2 regions of the Sphingomonas sp. CV7422 genome follow, and region 2 is predicted to be linked to the other one. Evidence: riboswitches for the same ligand, from Rfam matches in the RefSeq annotation. Region 2 holds a riboswitch; the other holds the start of a gene.
What was found. Region 2 has a riboswitch for cobalamin ahead of cobW (cobalamin biosynthesis protein CobW). Riboswitches for the same ligand answer to the same signal wherever they lie in the genome.
Positions count from the first base shown of each region.

Region 1: it holds a riboswitch for cobalamin, as region 2 does, so the genes downstream of both, PBN85_RS02730 (TonB-dependent receptor plug domain-containing protein) here and cobW (cobalamin biosynthesis protein CobW) in region 2, are expected to answer to the same signal.

Region 1 covers NZ_CP115900.1:566,318-577,162, reverse strand. Annotated here, with positions in the region: gene PBN85_RS02765 (cobyric acid synthase) at 1-455, opposite strand, end outside; gene cbiB (adenosylcobinamide-phosphate synthase CbiB) at 443-1,360, opposite strand; gene PBN85_RS02755 (ABC transporter ATP-binding protein) at 1,357-2,127, opposite strand; gene PBN85_RS02750 (FecCD family ABC transporter permease) at 2,124-3,086, opposite strand; gene PBN85_RS02745 (ABC transporter substrate-binding protein) at 3,083-3,892, opposite strand; gene cobO (cob(I)yrinic acid a,c-diamide adenosyltransferase) at 3,889-4,503, opposite strand; gene PBN85_RS02735 (aminotransferase class I/II-fold pyridoxal phosphate-dependent enzyme) at 4,500-5,462, opposite strand; gene PBN85_RS02730 (TonB-dependent receptor plug domain-containing protein) at 5,467-7,401, opposite strand; cobalamin riboswitch at 7,529-7,731, opposite strand; gene cobU (bifunctional adenosylcobinamide kinase/adenosylcobinamide-phosphate guanylyltransferase) at 7,760-8,305, shown strand; gene PBN85_RS02720 (TonB-dependent receptor) at 8,416-10,845, shown strand, end outside.
Region 2 covers NZ_CP115901.1:209,505-220,349, forward strand. Annotated here, with positions in the region: gene PBN85_RS18235 (hypothetical protein) at 1-128, opposite strand, end outside; gene PBN85_RS18240 (TetR/AcrR family transcriptional regulator) at 319-993, opposite strand; gene PBN85_RS18245 (aromatic alcohol reductase) at 1,080-2,015, shown strand; gene PBN85_RS18250 (epoxide hydrolase family protein) at 2,038-3,189, shown strand; cobalamin riboswitch at 3,524-3,757, shown strand; gene cobW (cobalamin biosynthesis protein CobW) at 3,928-4,965, shown strand; gene cobN (cobaltochelatase subunit CobN) at 4,972-8,232, shown strand; gene PBN85_RS18265 (cobalamin biosynthesis protein CobG) at 8,235-9,329, shown strand; gene PBN85_RS18270 (precorrin-8X methylmutase) at 9,329-9,958, shown strand; gene cobI (precorrin-2 C(20)-methyltransferase) at 9,955-10,692, shown strand; gene cobJ (precorrin-3B C(17)-methyltransferase) at 10,689-10,845, shown strand, end outside.

The sequences.
Region 1 (10,845 bases), on a different contig from region 2:
GCGAAGCCCATATTGGCGATGTCGTTGCGGCGCAGGTTGATCTCGGCAGGCGATCCCGCGCCCTCGACGACGACGATATCGGCTTGCGCGGCGAGCCGGCGGTAGGCGGCGCAGACGTCACCAAGCAGATCGGGCTTGCGCCGCCAATAGTCGCCCGCGGCAAGCGTCCCCTGCGAGCGGCCGGCGACGACGAGCTGCGACGTCCGGTCGCTCTGCGGCTTGAGCAGCACCGGGTTCATGTCGACGCTGGGGGCGACGCGCGCGGCGATCGCCTGCAACGCCTGCGCGCGGCCGATCTCGCCGCCGTCGGCGGTGACCGCGGCGTTGTTCGACATGTTCTGCGGCTTGAACGGGCGGACGGTCAGGCCGCGATTGGCGAGCGCCCGGCACAGGCCGGCGACGAGCACCGACTTGCCGACGTCGGAGCCGGTGCCCTGCAGCATCACCGCCGCCATGCCAGCCCTCCGATCAGCATCCAGAACAGCAGGCAGGCCATGCCGTAGATGCGCAGCGCGCGCGTCAGATCGGCGGCATCGGGCGCGCGCCCCTGCCCCAGCCAAGTGCGCGCCGCCGGCTCGCCGTCATAGCTGACCGGCCCGCCGAGCCGCCGGCCGAGCGCCCCCGCCATCGCCGCTTCGGGCCAGCCGCCGTTGGGCGAGGCGTGATGCCGCGCATCCCGTGCCATCGTCCGCCAGCCGCCGCCGCCGGCAACGCCGATCAGCACGCCCGCCAGCCGCGCCGGCAGCCAGTTGACGGCGTCGTCGGCGCGCGCCGCCGCCCAGCCGAAGGCGGCGTGACGCGGCGTGCGGTGGCCGATCATCGAATCGGCGGTGTTGATCGCCTTGGCGGCGAACAGGCCGGGCAGGCCGAGCAGCAGGAACCAGCAGGCCGGCGCGATCACCGCATCGCAGAAGCTCTCCGCAAGGCTCTCGATCGCCGCGACCGCGACGCCCGCCTCGTCGAGGCCGTCCGTATCGCGCCCGACGATCATCGCCACCGCCCGGCGCGCCGCGACCAGATCGCCCGCGGCGAGCGGCGCGCGGACCGCCGCGACATGATCGTAGAGGCTGCGCTGCGCCAGCCCCGTCGTCCCGACCGCCACGACGAGGAGCAGGCCCCAGCCCCCGACACCATCCGCCAGCCGCTCGATCGCCGTGCCGATCAGCGCCGACAGGCCGACCAGCAGCGCGACCAGCGCGACCCCGGCGATCCGCCGCCGCCCCGCCCCGCCGCGGTTCCAGCGTCGCTCGACAAAGTCGATCAGCGCGCCTGCCGCCATCACCGGATGCGGCCAGCGCGCCGGATAGCCGCACACCGCCTCGACGATCAGCATCGCGAGCAGCGCCGGCGCATGCGTCACCGGGCGATCGGCAGGATGAAGCGCTGCCCCGCGGGGGTGATGCCGATCTCGACCGCGACGCCGAACGCCTGTTCGAGCAGCGGCGCGGTCAGCACCGCCTCCGCTGCGCCCGCCGCGACGACGCGGCCGTGGCGAAGCAGCACCGCATCGTCGGCGATCCGCGCGGCAAGGTGGAGATCGTGCAGCACCAGGATCACACCGCTGCCCGCATCGGCGACGCTGCGCAGGCGCGCCAGCACGTCGAGCTGGTGGGCGGGGTCGAGGCTGGCGAGCGGTTCGTCGGCGAGCAGCCAGTCGGGTTCGCCGGCGAGCACGCGGGCGAGCAGCGCGCGGCCGCGTTCGCCGCCCGACAGCCGCTCGACGCCGCGCCGCGCGAAGCCGGTCATGTCGGTCGCGGCGAGCGCCCGCGACACCGCGGCGCGATCCGCCTCGGTCTCGCCCCAGCGGCCGCGATGCGGCAGCCGGCCGAGCCCGACCAGCGTCTCGACGTCAATGTCCCAATGCACGTCCGCCGCCTGCGGCAGCAGGCCGATCGCGCGCGCGCGCACCCGCCGGTCGACCGCCTGCACCGCGACGCCGTCGAGCCGCGCCGCGCCCTGGTCGGGCGCGCGCAGCGCGGCGAGGCAGGCGAGCAGGCTGCTCTTGCCCGCCCCGTTGGCGCCGAGCAGCACCGTCACCCGCCCGCGCCGGAACGCATGGCTGACGGCGTCGAGCACGCGCGTCGCGCCGAGCGTCAGGCCGATTCCGTCGGCGATCAATCCGCTCATGCCAGCCTCCGCCGCATGCCGATGAGCAGGTAGAGGAAGAACGGCCCGCCGAGCATCGACATGGCGATGCCGAGCCGCAACTCGCTCACCGTCGGCAGGATGCGCACCAGCGCATCGGCAAGCGTCAGCAGCAGCGCGCCACCGAGCGCGGCGGGCAGCAGCGTCGCCGACGGGCGATGGCCGGCGAACGGCCGCACCATATGGGGGACGATCAGCCCGACGAAACCAATCTGCCCCGCCGCCGCCACCGACGCGCCGACGGTCAGCGCGACGCCGGCGATGACGATGCGCTGCAACCGCACCGGATCGACCCCCATCGACCGCGCCGCCTGTTCGCCGAGCGTCAGCGCGTCGAGCGCGCGCCCGGTGGTGAACAACAGGCCTGCGCCGAGCGCGATCAGCGGCGCGGCGATCCTGACGTCGTCCCAGCTGCGGTCGGTCAGTGCGCCGAGCAGCCAGGTGACGATCTGCGACGAGACGAACGGCGTCGGCGCGAGGCTGATCGCAAGGCTGGTCAGCGAGCCGAAGATGCTGGTCAGGATCATGCCGGCGAGCGTGAACAGGATCAGGCTGCCCGAGCGCCCCGCGATCACCGCGAGCAGCGCCATCGTCAGCCCGGCGCCGATCAGCGCGAATCCGGGCAGCAGCCACAATTGCGCGGCATAGCCGAAGAAGAGCGCCAGCACCGCGCCGAACGCCGCGCCGGTCGACACGCCGAACAGCCCCGGATCGGCGAGCGGGTTGCGCAGATAGCCCTGCATCACCGCCCCCGACAGGCCGAGCGCCGCGCCGACGAGCAGCGCGAGCACGGTGCGCGGCAGGCGCAGCTGGACGATGATGATCGATCGCGGATCGGCGGCGGTCCAGGCGTCCCACGGCACCCACACCTTGCCCGCCGCGACCGACAGCGCCGCGACGCACAGCAGCGCGACGATCAGACCGATGTTGAGCCGCGTCATGCCCCCACTCCCTGCCGCACCTCTCGCAGCCGCGCCATCGCGGCGATGATCGTCGGGCCGCCGCAATTCATCAGCCACGTCGGATAGGGCGCGACGGTGATCCGCCGCGCCAGTCGCCGCACCGCCGGATGCGAGGTCATGCGGTCGTCGCCGACATCCGCCGCGGCGGTCGACAGCAGCACGCGCGGCGGCCGGGCGACGAGATATTCGAGCGGCAGCACGTCCCATTTCTTGAGGCCATAGACCGCGCTCATGTCGCGAAAGCCGGCACGGCGCAGCAGGTCGGCGGGCAAGGTCCCGGTGCCCGGCACCAGCCCGCCCGATTGCCAGATCAGCGCCGGCACCGGCGTCACCGCCGCCGGCCGCGCCGCCGCCGCGATCCGGCCCGCCAGCGCCTCGCCGCGCGCGGCATGGCCGACGACGCGCGCGATGTCGCGCACCTGCGCCTCGCTCTCCTCGACCGTGTCGGGCACCGGATATTGGACGATGCGGATCTTCATCCGGGTCAGCGCGGCGATCGTCGCCGGCGCGACATGCGCGCCGGTGAGCACCAGATCGGGAGCCAGCGCCACCACCTCCTCCGCCGTCCCCGACGTCGCCGTGAAGCGCCGCGCCTGCGCGAGCGGGATCGAGGTCGCGCGCGGATCCTGCGAATAATGGCTGATCCCGGCGATCTGGCGCGGATCGGCGACCTGCATCAGCACCGCGTCGACGCACGGATTGATCGAGACGATCCGCGGCGCGCGCGGCAGCGTCGCCGAGGCGAGCGGCACCACCGCCGCAACGAGGGCGAGCCGACGGATCAATATTCGACGCCCTTCTGCGCCTTGAACCCGGCATTGTACGGGTGGCGGACCTCGGTGAAGTCGGTGACCAGATCGGCGATTGCCAGCAATTCGGGGCGGGCATGCCGCCCGGTGATGCAGATATGCTTGGTCAGCGGGCGGTCTTTGAGAAAGTCGACCACCGGCGCGATGCCGAGCGTGCCGTCGCGCAGCACGATGTTGAGTTCGTCGAGGATGACGAAGTCGACGTCCGGATCGAGGATCATCGCCTTCGACCGCTCCCACGCCGCCTCCGCCGCGGCGATGTCGCGCGCGCGATCCTGCGTGTCCCAGGTGAAGCCCTCGCCCATCACCTCGAAGGTGGCGAGATCGGGATGCGCCTCGAAGAAGTTGCGCTCGCCGGTCTCCCACTTGCCCTTCACATATTGCAGGATGGCGACCTTCATCCCCCAGCCGATGCTGCGGATCGCCATGCCGAAGGCGGAGGACGACTTGCCCTTGCCGTTGCCGGTGTGGACGATCAGCAGCCCGCGTTCGAGCGTGCGGCGCGCCTGCATCTTGGCGCGGGCGGCGGCGACCCGCTCCATCCGCGCATTGTGCCGGGCGTGGTCGTCGGGCGGCGGGACGGTCATCGGCGAAACTCCTCGAAGGCGGCGGCGAGGCGCGCCGCGGCGGCAGGCGGCGGCAGGCCGATGCGCAACCGGTCGGCGCGATCGGCGAAGGGACGGGTCAGGATAGCATGATCGGCGAGCGTCGCGAACAGCGCCGCCGCATCGTCGCAGGCGATCAGCCGGAACAGCGGCGCCCGGCCGACGCAGGCCAGCCCCGCCGCGGCGAGCAGCGCATCGAGCGCCGCGCCCGCCGCGACGATGCGCTGCTGCTGCGCCTGCTGCCAGGCGCGGTCACGATAGGCGGCGGTACCGATCGCGATCCCCGCCGACGATACCGGCCAGTCGCCGAGCATCGCGCGGAGCGCCGCCGCGACGCGATCGCCGGCGATCACGAAGCCGAGCCGCACGCCGGGCAGACCGTAGAATTTGCCGAACGACCGCAACACGATCAGCCGGTCCGACGCACGCGGCGCGAGGTCGGGCGCGGGATCGGCATAGGCCTCGTCGACGACCAATGTCATCGCCGCGGCGAGCCGCTCCGCCGTCGCGGCATCGAGCAGGCGGCCATCGGGATTGGCGGGGCTGGCCAGCACGAACAAATCGTGGTCACCCGGTTCGTCCGCGACCGGCTCGGCATCGGGCCAGGCGGCGCGATGCCCGGCATAGCCCGGCGTGCGCACCGCCGGCCGCTCCGCGGCGAGGATCGGGGCGAGCAGCCGCATCGCCAGATCGCTGCCCGGCACCGCGACCACCCGCGCCGGATCGGCGACGCCGAACGCCGCCGCCGCCGCTGCCTCCAGCGCGGTGATCGCCGCCGGCTCGGGCAGCCGCTCGAGCCCGAGCGGCCCCGTCACCGGCCAGCTCCACGGCGCGATGCCGGTCGACAGGTCGATCCAGTCGTCGCCGCCGAAGCGCGCACGCGCCGCCGCCACCCGCCCGCCGTGCGCGGTGAATTCGGCAAAAGCGGCGACGTCGCGCATCGGTTCAATAGGTCAGGCGGATGCCGCCGAACGCGGCGCGGCCCGGCTGACCATATTGGTAGATGGTCTGGTAGCGCTCGTCGAACAGGTTCTCGATCCGGCCATAGACTTCGAGATGCGCGAACACCGGGAAGGCGGCGCGCACGTCGGTGAGGACATAGCCGTCGAGCCGCCGGGTGTTGGCGGCATTGTCGAAACTGTCGCCGACCGCGGTGACCGTCGCGCCGGTGGTCAGGCCGAACGGCCAGCGATAGTCGGCGTTGACCGTGACGCTGTTGTCGGGCCGGCGGGCGAGCGCCCGGCCGAAATTGGCGGTGCCCGTCGAGCGGTTGGTCGCGTCGAGATAGGTATAGGCGGCGCTGAAGGTCAGCGCCTCGACCGGGCGCAGCGTCAGCGCGAACTCGACGCCCTGCGCCCGGCTGCGCGCGACATTGTCATAGGTCCCGAACGGCCGGTCGACGCAGATGCCGGTCAGCGGTTCGGCGCAGGAGACGAAGTTGATCAGGTCGAAGGAGGTGCGCCGGAAATAGGTCGCGCTCGCCTCGATCGCGCCGTCGAGCGCCTTCTGCGTCACGCCCGCGTCCCAGCCGCGCGATCGTTCCGGCCGGAGCGCGGCGTTGCCGTATTCGCTTTGCAGCTGGTACAGGGTCGGTGCCTTGAAGCCTTCCGAATAGCTGGCGCGGAAGGCGGTCTTGCCGTCGTTGGGCGACCAGACACCGCTGCCCGATACCGTCGTCGCGCCGCCGAAGATATTGTGATCGTCGTGGCGGATGCCGCCGGTCGCGGTCAGTCCGGCGATCGGCGTCACCGCCAGCTGGCCATAGACGCTGAAGATGCGCGCCCGGCCCACCGTCGGCGTGCCGCCATAGCTCGACGTGGTGAAGCGCGACACCTCGCGCTCCGCGCCGAAGGTCGCGAACACCGCCTGGGTCAGGTCGACCGCACCCTGATATTCGATCCGGTCGTTGCGCCCCTTGCCGGCGAAGGTCTCGCGCGGATCGCCGTCGGGATCGTAATTGTGGCGGTTGCTGTCGGTGTGCGCATAGCCGAGGCGGTTGCGGAAGCGGCCGTCGAACAAGGCGGCATTGAGCCCGCCATAGCCGGTCCAGCGCTCGCTGGTGCCATATTCGCGCGTATCGCCGAAGCTGTAGGTCGGCGGCGGGAAACCGTCGATGTCGGTACGGCCGTTCGAGTAGAAACCGCGCAGGTCGACCGAGACGTTCGGCGCGAGCGCGATGCCGAGGCTGCCGTTGGCGGCATAGTTGCGATAGCCGTCGCGCTCCGTGCCGGGCGCATAGGCCGAGATGCCGTCGGTGGTGTAATAGCCGCCGCCGAGGCTCGCCGCGACCGGCCCCATCTTGCCCGACACGTTGGCGAAGCCCTGGCCGGTCCCGTGCCAGCCGCCCTCGGCGCGCGCATTGACCGACAGTTGCTCGGTCGGCTGGCGGGTGATGAGGTTGACGACGCCGCCGATCGCCTGGCTGCCCCACAGCACCGACTGCGCGCCGCGCAGCACCTCGATCCGCGCGATATTGCCGATCAGCAGCCCGCCGAAATCGAAGCCGCCGCCCGGCGACGACGGATCGTTGAGCTTGATGCCGTCGATCAGCGCCACGGTCTGGTCGCTCTCCGCGCCGCGGATGTTGACCGAGGTGGCGGTGCCGACGCCGCCGTTGCGCACCACGGTGACGCCGGGGGTCTGGCGCAGCAGGTCGGAGACGACGACTGCCTGCCGCTGCGTGATCGTCGCGGTGTCGAGCACCGTCACCGCCTGGCCGACGGTATTGGCGGGGCGGGCGGCGCGATTGGCGGTGACGATGATGTCGTCGCCCGCGGCGGCGGCACGCGCGAGGTCGCCGGTCGCCTGCGCCGATTGGGCAAGGGCAGGCGGGGTTGCCGCGAGGCACGGCAACAGGATCAGGCAGGCATAGGTCTTCACGATGGTTTCCCCCCGTTCGCAACAACGGAGGCACGCGCCGCTCATCGCCGGAACCGGTCCGTCGCGCGCCCCCAACACCGTCGTCACGCGAGGAAACCCTCGATCGCCCGGAACACCCCGTCCGCACGAAGGACAACCGCGACAGGCAGGTCTCCTGGCTTCCGGGTCGTCACCCTGCCCGGCCTTCCCGGATCGCTTCGATCCAGTGGCACGCGGGGAGCAGGACTCGCCGGTCACAGTTGCGGGGACAGCCCCGGATGACGAGCGTCACGCTCGCTTCCGGGTTCCCTTTTCATCCCATCTCTGGGAACCTGTCGTGTCGGCGCCCCTAGGCCGATGCGGAGATGAAGGCAAGATGATCGCAGCCAAGACGCTGTTCCTCGGCGGTGCGCGCTCGGGCAAGAGCCGGCTGGCGCAGGCCGCGGCGGAGCGGTCCGCCGGCCCGCTCCACTATCTCGCCACCGCCGAGGCGCATGACGACGAGATGGCAGAGCGGATCGCCCGCCACCGCGCCGATCGCGACGATCGCTGGCGGACGATCGACTGCCCGGTCGCGCTGCCGCAGGCGATCGCCGCCATCCACGAGGGCGCGATCCTGGTCGATTGCCTCACCTTGTGGCTGAGCAACGTCATGCTCGGCGGGCATGACCTCGCCGCGCAGGGCGAGGCGCTCTGCGCCGCGCTCGCCGCGACCCGCCGGCCGGTGTTCGTGGTCAGCAACGAGGTCGGGCTCGGCATCGTCCCCGACCACCCGCTCGGCCGCGCCTTCCGCGACGCCGCCGGGCGGCTGCACCAGCAGGTCGCGGCGGTGATGCACGACGTCTATTTCGTCGTCGCCGGCAGGGTGTTGCCGTTGCAGCCCTTTCCGCACGACACGGCAGCGCCCGGCGATCTCGCTAAATGAACGCAAGATGAAACTACCATTCTGACGGCGTCACCGAACAGTCACGGAGACTACGCAGGACAGCCCTAACGGCCCGGATCATCCAACAAACGAGATCAGGGGGACGTCGCATGTCCAAGGTTACCCACGCCCGTACCTATCTGCTGACCGGGGCCGCATTGCTGGCGCTCGGCGGCGCCGCACCCGCGCTGGCGCAGACGCAGTCGACCACCGCGGGCGATCCCGCCGCGGCGCCCAGCGTCGTCGCCGATCCCGATCCGGACACCGGCGGCGGCCAGTTGCAGGACATCGTCGTCACCGCGACGCGGCGCGAGACCAATTTGCAGAAGACGCCGATCTCGATCAGCGTGCTCACCACGCAGGGCCTGCAGGACCGCCACGTCCTCAGCCTGTTCAACCTCGCCGACGGCACCATTCCGTCGCTGCGCGTCGCGACCTTCGAAGCGCGCCAGTCGGCGCTGACCATCGGTATCCGCGGCATCGTCCCCTACGACCAAAACCAGACCGCCCGCGACGGCGGCGTCGGCGTCTATATCGACGGCGTCGCGCTGGGTAAGACGCAGGGCCTCAACGCGGCGCTGTTCGACATCGAGCGGATCGAGGTGCTGAAGGGCCCGCAGGGCACGCTGTTCGGCCGCAACACCGAAGGCGGCGCGCTGTCGCTCGTCTCCAAGGCGCCGACCGGCCAGTTCGGTGGCCGCGTCACCGGCGGCGTCGGCAATTACGGCAGTTACGATACCGACGCGCACCTCGACCTGCCGTCCTTCGCCAATATCGCGCTGAAGCTGGACGGCGTCATCCAGCACCAGGACCCGACCGTGAAGGATCCGCTCACCGGTTCGACCGGCTGGAACTATTACGATCGCAAGGGCGGCCGCATCGCCGCGCGCTGGAAGCCGGTCGACGGCCTCACCGCCGACTTCGCCTATGATTATGCGAAGGACGAGAACACGCCGCAGTACAGCCAGCTGATCAGCTACAATCCCAACAACTATACCGTCGGCGCGTACAACGGCCTGTCGCTGGTCCTGCCGGGCACGACCACCCCGTGCGGCGGCACCATTGCTGCGGGCAACACCAAGCCCGTCTGCATCGCGCCCAAGGCGCCGCTGGTCGGCGTCCACCCCGATCGCCAGACGGTCGCCGACGTCGGCGTGCCGCAGCAGCCCAGCGTCGACATCACGCACGGCGTCTCGTCCAACCTGCGCTACAGCGTCGCCCCGGCGGTCGAGCTGCGCTCGATCACCGCATGGCGCGGCGTCAGCACCGACCAGTGGGACAATTCGGGTGGTCCGGAGCGTCAGACGTTCACGCCGAGCTCGGCGTTCAGCCGCTACAGCCTGTCGTTCCTGCGCCAGCACCAGTTCAGCCAGGAATTGCAGGCGGTCGGCAGCGTGCCGCAGCTCGATTACGTCGTCGGTGCGTATTATTACACCGAACATGCGACCGAATATGCCGCGACGCCGCTCAGCAACCTGTGGAACACCAACGGCACGGCCTATACCATCCGCAGCCCGATCCCCGGCAATGCCAATGCGATCAGCAGCAGCAATTCGGGCTATCAGCAGTATGATCCGTCGTGCAACAACACGCTTGCGACGACGGTGCCGCAATTCGCCAACAGCTGCCAGTTCATCACCCGCGCCAGCCAGGCGAGCGATCACAATTACTCGCTGTTCGGCAATCTGACCTTCACGCCGGCGGCGCTCGACGACGTGCTGCACGTCACGCTCGGCGGTCGCTGGACCAAGGACAAGCGCCACGGCACGCTCTACGTTGTCAACAACCGCGCCGACCTGGCCACCCCGGGCACGGTGTCGCCGTTCGGGTTCCGCAACAGCATCAGCCGCTTCGACCCGATGGTCAACGTCGCGTTCGATGCGACGCCGGACGTCCACCTCTACGCCAAATATGCCACCGGCTTCCGCGCCGGCGGCGCCAACGACCGCTCGCTCGCGTTCAACGCCTTCGGTCCGGAAGCGGTCAAGTCGTATGAGATCGGCTCCAAGATGGACTTCTGGAACCACAAGGCGCGCCTGAACCTGGCGGGCTACATCATGAACCGGTCGGGCACGCAGTTCGACTTCGACTATTACGACACCAACGGCTCGAGCCCGACGCTGGGCACTCACATCGAACAGACGATCAACGCCGGCAAGAGCAAGATCCGCGGCATCGAGGCCGACCTGACCGTGGCACCAGTCGATGGCCTGACGCTGACGGGCTCCTACGCCTATACCTATTGGAAGGCACCGTCGGCGGTGAACCCGCTGACCCCGGGTGCCCCGGCGCAGCAGCTCTACATCGTCTACACGCCGCGCAACGCCGCGTCGGGCGCGATCGACTATAAGGTGCCGGTCGGCAACGGCGACGCCACCGTCCGCTTCCACCTCGACGGCAATTACGCGAGCAGCCAGTACAGCTTCCAGCTCGAACCGACCAAGACCGACGCCAGCTTCATCATGAACGGCCGCCTGTCGCTCGCCGACATCGCGGTGTCGGATCACAACAAGGTCACGTTCGCCTTCTGGGTGCGCAAC
Region 2 (10,845 bases):
AAGCCGCCACCCGCAAAAAGCGTGCGCTCAATTTCCATTCCGGCAGGAATCTGGTCGCGCGGCCATGTTGGCCCGGTACAACCGGTCATCACCAAACCGGCCAACAAGATTACGCTCTGGGTCTTCATGGTGCCCTACCACGTGTGTTTCAAACGCGGGCAGGAATACGCTCGTCACGTGCAGATTTCGTGTGTTTCATGCGCGCTTATCGAGCGTTCCTCCATGTCCGCGCAAGGCGGCGCGGCAAGCCCCGCCCTGCCCGATGACCCGGCAGCCGTCTTACAAGGATGGTGAATAAGGAACGACAAATGGGGCGACCTAAGCCGCGTCGGCTGGATCCAAACATCCCGCGCGCGTGAGCAGATCGATCGCATCGTCGATACGACGTGCGGCGGTCGCATTGAGCTGCGCGCGATCGTCGCCGATCAGCGCGCGCATCTGGTGGGGGACGAACACCATGTCGATGAACCGGCCCGCGACATCCGATGCTTGCGCGATCCGGTCGGGCGCGGCGTCGGCGCCGGCAATCGCCTGGGCGACGCAGGTGACGCCGCCATTGCGGCCGATCCGGTCCACCAGCCGGGCGAGATCGGGCATCCGGTGGGCGGTGGTGACAACGACACGCATCAGCGCGACCGCCTCGGGCGTCAACGTATGCTCCAGCAGGCTATGTCCCACCGCGCGCAGCCGGTCTTGGACGCACAGATGCCACGGCACCACGCCTGACGGCACCAGCGTGTGATCCACCATTCGCCGCACCACGGCCGTGAACAGCTCCTCCTTATTGGCATAACGGGCGTAGAGACTCGCCTTCCCCGCGCCCGCCTGCGTCACGACTTGATCGCAGCTCGTCGCGTCATATCCGATCCGCAGGAACAGGTCCGTGGCGGCGTCAAGAATCCGGCGATCGACGTCGCCGGCCTGGTCGGCGGACGGTCGACCGCCGCGTCGCCGTTTGGCTAAATCGGGCTTTGGGTCGGTAAGCGTTTGCATCACGCAACCATATAAGCCATGCGCCGGTTGAATGAAACTGAACGGTATAGTTCAGTTTATTGGCAAGGGGTTTGGCGATGGCGGGGATGACGCTCGAGGACGTGAACGGTCACGATGACGGCGGGGTCGCGCCACGGACGATCGCGCTTGCCGGTGCGACCGGCGATCTCGGTGGGCGCGTGCTATCTGCCCTGATACGGCGTGGCGTGGACGTGCGGGCCCTGGTCCGCAGCGGAACGCCGGCCGCGGCGCAGGATGCCGTACGTGGGCGGGGCGGAACGCCGGTCCCTGTCGATTTTGCCGATCAGGCTGCGCTCTCGGATGCGCTGGCGGGGGCGGAATGCGTCGTCTCGGTCCTGAACGGGCTGGAGCCGGTCATTCTCGGTCTTCAGGGCCGTCTTCTCGACGCGGCGGTTGCGGCGGGTGTACCGCGCTTCATCCCGTCCGACTTCTCGCTCGATTTCACGAAGACCCGCCCCGGCGACAATCGCAACATGGACCTGCGACGCCGCTTCATGGCGCGTGTCGATGCAGCGCCGATCCGCGCGACCTCGATCCTCAACGGCGCCTTCGCCGACCTGCTGACCGGTGAGGCGCCGATCGTGCTGCCGCGTTTCGCCCGCATCCTGTACTGGGGCGACGCGGACCAGCCGCTCGACTTCACGACAAAAGACGATGTCGCTGATTATACCGCCGACGTGGCGCTCGATGCCGATGCGCCCCGCCTCCTGCGGATCGCCGGCGACGTCGTGTCTCCGCGCGACCTCGCGATCCTGATGACGCGTCTCGAGGGCCGAAGGTGGAAGCCGTTCCGTGCAGGTGGGCTCGGGCGTCTCTCGATGCTGATCCGCATCGCGCGCACGCTGTCGCCGACCAGCGATGCGCCGTTCCCGGCCTGGCAAGGCATGCAATATGTTCGCGACATGTCGAGCGGCCGCGGCAAGCTCTCGCCGCTCGACAAGGATCGCTACGGCAAGACCGACTGGACGCGCGTCGAAGCCGTCCTCGCCCCAACACGCTGATCGCCCCTTCCGGAGTCCTATCATGAGCGATGCCGTCCAGCCGTTTCCCATCCACATCCGCCAAGCCGACCTCGACGATCTGGCCGATCGTCTCGCCCGCACCCGCTGGCCCGATGCCGGCACAGTGCAGGACGGGTCGCAGGGTCCGCAATCGGACCGCATCCGCGCGCTCGCCCAGCGATGGCAGGACGGTTACGACTGGCGTGCCACGGAGACGCTGCTCAACGGCTGGGGCAGCAGCCGCACGGTGATCGACGGGCTCGGCATCCACTTCCTCCATGTCCGCTCCCCCGAACCGGACGCGACACCGCTGCTCCTGACCCACGGCTGGCCGGGATCGGTGCTCGAATTTCGCGACGTGATCGGCCCGCTCAGCGACCCGCGCGCGCATGGCGCCGACGCGTCGGACGCCTTCCACCTCATTATCCCTGCGCTGCCCGGCTTCGGCTTTTCCGATAAACCGACCGAGCCGGGTTGGGGCGTCGGCCGCACCGCTTCGGCTTGGGGCGTGCTGATGCAGCGGCTCGGCTATGGTGATCGCTGGATGGCGCAAGGCGGAGACTGGGGTGCTGCAGTCACCACGGCGCTGGCGCATATGCGTATGCCGGGCCTCGCCGGTATCCACCTCAACATGGTGATGGCCCAGCCGACACACGAGGAACGGGCGAATGCGACGCCGGCCGAGCAGCGGATGCTGGACGATGCGGCGCGCTACGACCGCGACTATTCGGGGTACATGAAGCTGCAGTGCACACGGCCGCAGTCGCTTGCCTTCGCGCTCGCCGACTCGCCGATCGGACTGGCGAGCTGGATCTACGCGCTGTTCCAGGACGTATCCGACAGCGATGGGCAGCCCGAACGGGTCATTCCGCTCGACCATCTGATTGACGACATCATGCTGTATTGGCTGCCGAACGCGGGGCCAAGTTCGGTTCGCTTCTATTGGGAAGCCGCGCAGGAGATGGCGAAAGGGATGCCGGGCGCGCCCGTGCCGCTGCCGGCCGGGGTCAGCATGTTCCCCGGTGAGCAGGTGCGGCTGTCCCGCCGTTGGACCGAGGCGCGCTTTGCCGATCTTCGCTATTTCGGAGAGGCCGCGAGCGGTGGGCATTTTGCGGCGATGGAGAACGCCGAAACGTTCGTGGAGCACGTCCGCGCGACGTTCCGAGCCATATAGCACCCGACGGGTTGGAAGCCGTTTGACAGTGTGCGGCCGCCAGGACCCAGAACCAGACGTTGAGGGTGCCTTCGTGCCCACCCGAGTTCGGACGTTCGTCCAGCGGACAGCGGCATGATGTACCCCGAGCCAGCGCCGTGCTGCTGCGATATGACGTAATGCCGTCCTCTGGACGATCAGGACGAATGCCAGCGTCGCTCCGAGCACCGGAATGCCAACGATACGCGCTGCGATCGCGTCGACCAGCCCGGCCTGGAAGCAAGGTCGCGGCATAAGCGAATTGGCAAGGGGCGCGATCGAGGGTATCATGTCCGTCGAGGGCCATCGAAAGAGGGTCCTCGTTGATCGCGCCGGTGCCCCGCGAGGGGTTTAAATGGGAATGCGGTGCGGAGGTGATCCTCCCAATCCGCGGCTGTCCCTGCAACTGTAAGCGGTGAGCGAAAGCGTCATGCTCCCCATGCGGGGGGCGGCCACTGGACGCGTTGGTCCTTCTGACCGGCGATCTGGGAAGGCGATGCCGGAGCTACGACCCGCGAGCCAGGAGACCTGCCGGCGATAAGGTCGCTCTTGCCTTGGCCCAGGGGATGGTCGCGGCACGGTTCTCCGTCTGAGCGACGAATCTGTGCGGCCGGGGCCGCATCGGTGCGTGGCTGGGCGGCTTCACGGCGCTCGTCCGTCGTCGCGCGCCGTCCGCAATCGGCCCCGCCCGTTCGTTGCTGTCGCGCCGCGGGGAAGAGCATGTCCGATCTGTCCAAGGTTCCCGTCACCATCGTCACCGGCTTTCTCGGAGCCGGCAAGACGACCCTCATCAGCCATCTGATCCGTCACGCGGGGGGGCGTCGTCTCGCCGTGGTGGTCAACGAATTCGGCGTGCTGGGTGTCGACGGCGACATCCTGAAGGGCTGCGCGATCCCGGACTGTCCGGCCGAGAACATCGTCGAGCTGGCCAACGGCTGCATATGCTGCACCGTCGCGGACGACTTCATTCCGACCGTCGAGACGCTCCTTGCGATGGAGCCGCGGCCCGATCACATCCTGATCGAAACGTCCGGACTTGCCCTGCCCAAGCCGCTGCTCAAGGCGTTCGACTGGCCGGCGATCCGGTCCCGCATCACGGTCGACGGGGTGATCACGCTGGCGGACGCGGAGGCGGTCGCGGCCGGACGGTTCGCGCCGGATCTCGCCGCAGTCGACGCGCAGCGGGCAGCCGATCCGAGCATCGATCACGAGACGCCGCTGTCCGAGGTGTTCGAGGATCAGCTCGCCTGCGCCGACCTGGTGCTGCTCACCAAATGCGACCTCGCCGGCCCATCCGGCGTCGCCGCGGCGCGTGCGATCATCGCCGCCGAGACCCCGCGCCCGCTGCCGATCGTGGAACTCGTGGACGGCATCGTCGCCCCCCACGTCGTGCTCGGGCTCGGCGCGGCCGCGGAGGACGACCTCGCCGCCCGCCCCTCGCATCATGACGGCGAGGACGAGCATGAGCACGACGACTTCGATAGCTTGGTCCTTGCATGGGGCGAGATCGCCGACGCGCACGACCTCGCGGGTCGGATCGAGGCGCTTGCCGCCGGTGGCGACGTGCTGCGCGTGAAGGGCTATGCCGCGGTCGCGGGCAAGCCGATGCGGCTGCTCGTGCAGGCGGTGGGAGCGCGGGTGCGCGTTCAATACGACCGGCCGTGGCGCGGGGACGAGGCGCGCGCGACGCAGCTCGTGGTGATCGCCGAACGCGACCGGCTCGATCCGTCGACGATCAGGGCGGCGCTGGCGGCCTGATCCGCCATGCACGTCGTCTTCCGCGAAACGCACGGGCTCGAAGAGGGCGCGGCACCGCGCGATCTGGGGCAGGACGCCGCGGATCTCGTCGTGCTGTCCTTCTCCGACAGCGACCTCGGCGCCTTCGCCGCGGGGTGGCGCGCGGGCGGCGTCGACATGCCGAGCCTGCGGCTCGCCAATCTTGCCGAGCTGGCCCACCCGCTCTCGGTCGACACGTACGTCGAGCGGACGCTGGGTGCGGCAAGGGGCATATTGATCCGGTTGATCGGCGGCATCGCCTATTGGCCCTATGGCGTCCAGCAGGTCGAGGCGCTCGCCCGCCGGCGGCGGATCGCCCTGGCGATCGTTCCCGCCGACGGCCGCGAGGATCCGCGCCTCGACGCGGCGTCGACGCTGCCCGCATCCACGCTGCGCCGCCTCGCCGAGCTCTGTGACGTCGGCGGTGCATCCGCGGCGCGCGCGGCCATCGCGCAGCTCGCCCTCGCCGCGGGGCTTTACGTGACACCCGGCCCGACGGCGCGCGCCATCGCCCCGGTCGGCGGCTGGCAGCCCGCTGCCGGCGTGATCTGCCCGGCCGCCTTTGCCCTGGCGTCGATCCGGCCGCGGATCGTTCTGGTCTTCTACCGTTCCTATGTGATGGCCGCCGACCTCGATCCGGTCGCGGCGCTGCACATGGCGTTCGAGAGGCGCGGCTACGACGTCATCGCGCTGTTCGCGCCCTCGCTCAAGGAGCCGTCGGCCGCCGGCTGGATGACCCGCTGGCTTTCCGCGCTCGCCCCCGTTGCGATCGTCAACGCGACCGCGTTTTCGGCACGGAATGCCGACGGTGCGACCCCGCTCGACGTCGCGGGCGTTCCCGTGTTCCAGGTGGCGCTGGCGACGTCGGATCGCGCGGCATGGGCCGAGGCGGCGCGGGGCCTGTCCCCCGCCGACCTCGCGATGCACGTGGTGCTGCCCGAAGTGGACGGCCGCCTGTTCGCCGGCGTGGCGAGCTTCAAGGACGCCGGCGGGCGTGACCCCGACCTGCAGTTCGCGCGGCGCGAACATCGCGCCGACCCTGGCCGGATCGCGGGTATCGCAGACCGGGTTCACGGCTGGACCGCGTTGGCTGCGAAGCCCGTGGCGGAACGGCGGCTGGCAATCGTGCTGTCGACCTATCCCGGGAAGACCTACCAGATGGCGCACGCGGTGGGCCTCGACGCGATCGCCTCGGCCCGGGCGATGCTCGAAGATCTGGCGGTTGCGGGTTACGCGACCGGCCTCCCGGCTGCGACCGATCTCCCCGCCGCGCTGGCGCGGCGCACCGTCGCATGGCCGCTCTCCGACTATCATGCCGCGCTGGCGAGGCTTCCCGCCGCCCTGCGGGCCGAGGTCACGGCGGCATGGGGTGCGCCGGAGGACGATCCCGCCGTCGCGGACGGCGCCTTCCGCTTTGCCGCCGTCGTCGCCGGCGAGGCCATCGTGGCGCTCCAGCCGGAGCGGGGCGGCGTGGAAACGCGCTCGGACGAGTATCACGACCTGTCCCGCTGCCCACGTCATGGCTATGTCGCATTCTACCTCTGGCTGCGCGCGCGCGGCACCGACGCGCTGGTCCACGTCGGCGCGCACGGCACGCTCGAATGGCTCCCGGGCAAGGCGGTCGCGCTGTCCGACGCATGCTGGCCCGAGGCGCTCGCCGGCGCGATGCCGATCGTCTATCCCTTCATCGTCAACGATCCCGGCGAGGCTGCGCAGGCCAAGCGGCGGATCGGCGCAGTCGCGATCGGCCATGTCCCGCCGCCTCTCGTCGACGCGGGCAGTGGCATCGGGCTTGGCCGGCTTGAGGCGCTGCTCGACGAGTTCTCCAATGCCGCCGGTCTCGATCCGACGCGTCGCGACCGCCTGCAGCGCGACATCGGGGACGAGGCGGTCGCGCTCGGGCTCGGCGACGCACTCGCGCTCGATCGGGCGCAATCGAGCAAGGAGGAGATCGCGCGGATCGACGCCTTCGTCTGCGACGTCAAGGACAGCCGATATGGCGACGGCCTGCACGTCTTCGGCCGCGGCGAGCAGGGTCCGGCGGAGCGCGACGGCCTGCTCGCCGCGCTCGCCGGACGACGGGTCCCGCCCGGACCATCGGGCTCGCCATGGCGCGGGCGGAGCGACGTGCTGCCGACCGGGCGCAACCTCTACACGACCGATCCGCGCGCGGTGCCGTCCCGATCGGCGCACGCGCAGGGGGTGCGGCTCGCCGACGAGCTCGTTCGCCGCCACCTTCAGGATCATGGCGACTATCCGCGTGCGCTCGTCGTCGACCTCTGGGGCTCCGCGACGATGCGCACCGCCGGCGAGGAGTTCGCGATGGCGCTCCACCTCCTCGGGGCGGAGCCGGTCTGGGATCACGGGTCCGACCGCGTGACCGGAGTCGAGATCCTGCCGCTGATGCGGTTTGACCGGCCGCGGATCGATGTGACGCTGCGCGTGTCGGGGCTGTTCCGGGACGCCTTTCCGACGCTCTGCGCGATGTTTGGCCAGACGGTGCGAGCGCTGGCGGCGCGGGACGAGCCGGCGGACCGCAATCCCTTCGTCGCATCCCTGCCCGGCGCACGCGTCTACGGGCCGCGGGCCGGCGACTATGGCGTCGGGATCGGCGACGACGCCGAGGTCTACACGCCCCAATCCCGCCGGGCCGCAGGCGCCGCGTGGCTGGCGGCCTCCGCTCACGCGTTGGACGATGGCGACGGGCGTGCCGACCCGACGGGGATCGCAGCGCGCGTCGCGGCCGCCGACGCCTTCGTCCACGTCCAGGACCTGCCCGAGACCGACCTGCTGCTCGCTGCGGATTATGCCGCGCACGAGGCCGCCTTCGCCGCTGCGCAGGCGATCGCCGGCGGCACCGCCGCCCTGTATCATCTCGATGCGACCGACCCCGCGCGCCCGCGTGCCCGCCCGTTGGCCGAGGAGGTCGCGCGCGTCGTCCGCGCACGCGCCGCGCACCCCGGCTGGATCGACGGCATGATGCGCCATGGCTTTCGAGGCGCGGCGGAACTCGCGGCGACGCTCGACCATCTCGGCGCATTCGCGCACCTCGCAGGCGTCGTGACGCCCGAGGCCATCGACCTCTACCATGACGCGACGCTGGGCCGCGACGACGTCCGCGCCTTCATGGCCGCCGCCAACCCGTCTGCGCTGGCGGCGATGGAGGCGCGGTTCCGAGCGCTTCACGCGGCAGGGCTGTGGGCGACGCGCCGCAACTCGATCCTTGCTCAGCTGGGGGATCCGGCATGAACATGGTGCGGGGCTGGTGCCCGACGGCTCATCGCCCGATGGCGGCGGGCGATGGCCTGCTGGTCCGCGTGCGGCCGCGCCTGGCACGCATGACGCGCGCCCAGGCGATCGGTCTGTCCGAGGCCGCGGCGGAGCATGGCAACGGCGCCATCGACGTCACCAACCGTGCGAACCTCCAGATCCGCGGCGTCCGCGACGATCGCTGGGCGGCGTTGATCGCCGACCTGTGCGCGCTTGATCTGGTCGACGCCGATCCGGCCTCGGAGACCCGGCGCGCCGTCATCGTGGCGCCCGACTGGCATGACGGCGACGATACGCACCGCATCGCCGTCGAGCTCGCGCAGCGTCTGGCGGACCTGCCGGAGCTGCCCGGCAAGTTCGGCGTCGCGATCGACGCGGGTGCCGCGCCGGTGCTCGGCGACGCTCCCGCCGACATCCGGATCGAACGCGCCGCGGCTGGCGGTCTGATCCTTCGTGCGGACGGGCGCGCGTGGGGCGTTCCGCTGGCGGTCGGTGCCGAGATCGACGCGGTGGTGGCGCTGGCGCGCTGGTTCGTCGGGACCGGCGGGAGCGCCGCAGGCCGGATGGCGCGCCACGCGGTCACCCTGCCCGCCTGGGCAGATGGCGTGATCCCGGCGGCGCCGTCGCGTCCCGCCCCGGCGACGGGACCGCACGCGCAGGGCACGGTCGTCGGGCTCGCGTTCGGCAGGATCGAAGCGCCGGGCCTCGCCAAGCTGGCGATGGCCGCGCGCGGCGTGCGGGTGACGCCATGGCGGCGGCTGATCGTTGAGGGGAAAATCGATACCGGGCAGCCCGCATCGGCGCTCCTTCGGGCCGACGCCTGTGTCGGCGCTCCCGCCTGTCCGCAGGCGAGCGTCGCGACCCGTCCCCTGGCGGTCCGTCTCGCACCCCATGTCGATGGCCGGCTCCACGTCTCGGGCTGCGCCAAGGGCTGCGCGCGGGCGCAGGCCGCCGACGTCGTACTGACCGGGCGCGACGGCCGCTTCGATCTCGCCTTCGCCGCCAGAGCGGGCGCCCCGCCCGCGGTGTCCGGGCTCGCCCCCGTCCAGATCCTCGCCCGCTTCGGAGCCGATTGATGCCCCATGTCTACGAGACCGACGGCGGTGCCATCTACCGCCAGTCGTTCGCCACGATCCGCGCCGAGGCCGACCTCGCGCGCTTCGCGCCGGAGGAGGAACCGGTGGCCGTCCGGATGATCCACGCGTCCGGCCTCGTCGCGCTGGCGGCGCACATCCGCTTCTCGCCGCATTTCGCACGGGTCGCCCGCGACGCGCTCGCGGCGGGCGCGCCGATCCTGTGCGACGCGCGGATGGTGACGGAGGGGATCACCCGCGCTCGCCTGCCTGCCGACAATCCGGTCGTCTGCACGCTGCACGCGCCGGAGACGCCCGAGCTCGCCCGCGGGATGGGCAACACGCGTTCGGCCGCCGCCCTCGAACTATGGCGGCCGTATCTGGCGGGCGCGGTGGTGGCGATCGGCAACGCCCCGACCGCGCTGTTTCACCTGCTCGATATGCTCGAGGATCCTGCCTGCCCCCGCCCCGCCGCGATCATCGGCTGCCCGGTCGGCTTCGTCGGCGCGGCGGAGTCCAAGGCCGCGCTGTGGGAGGAGCAGCCGGTGCCCTGCGTCGTGGTCGAGGGACGGATGGGCGGCAGCGCCATCACGGTCGCCGCGATCAACGCTCTCGCGAGCCGCGCCGAATGACCTCGCCCGCCGCCAAGGGCGTTATCCACGGCATCGGCCTCGGCCCCGGCGCGCAGGATCTGATGAGCGTGCGCGCCGACCGGCTCGTCCGAGGGGCGCAGCACGTCGCATTCTTCCGCAAGGCCGGCAGGCCGGGTCAGGCGCGGCGCATCGTCGAGGGGATGCTGAGGCGCGACGTGATCGAGTTCGCGATGGAATATCCCGTCACGACGGAGATCCCCGTCGCGGACCCCCGCTACAACGATCGCTTGAGTGGGTTCTACGCCGAGTGCACCGAGCATCTCGCCGCCCTTTCGGCGACCGGAGAAGATGTCGTCGTCCTGTGCGAGGGCGATCCCTTTTTCTACGGCTCGTTCATGCACCTGCACAGTCGGCTGACGGGGATCGCACCGGTCGCGGTCGTCCCCGGCATCACCGGCATGTCAGGCGCATGGACCGCCAGCGGTGCGCCGATCACCTGGGGCGAGGACGTGCTGACCGTCCTGACCGCAACGATGCCGGAGGACGAACTCGTCCGTCGGATCGGCGACACCGACGCGCTCGTGGTGATGAAGATCGGTCGCCACCTCCCGAAGCTGCGCCGGGCGGTGGCCGCGGCCGGGCGGGACCGCGAGGCGTGGCTGATCGAATATGCCGCCATGCCCGACCAGCGTGTCACGCGCCTGAGCGACGCTGACGCCGTCGCACCGTACTTCTCGATCCTGCTGATCCACGGTCAGGGTCGGCGGCCATGAGCGGCTCGATCGCGGTCGCGGGGCTCGGGCCGGGCGACGCCGCACTGGTGACGCCCGAAGTGGCAACCGCGCTCGCGGACGCCACCGACGTGATCGGCTACATCCCCTATGTGGCGCGCGTCGCCCCGCGCCCCGGGCTGACGCTCCACGCCA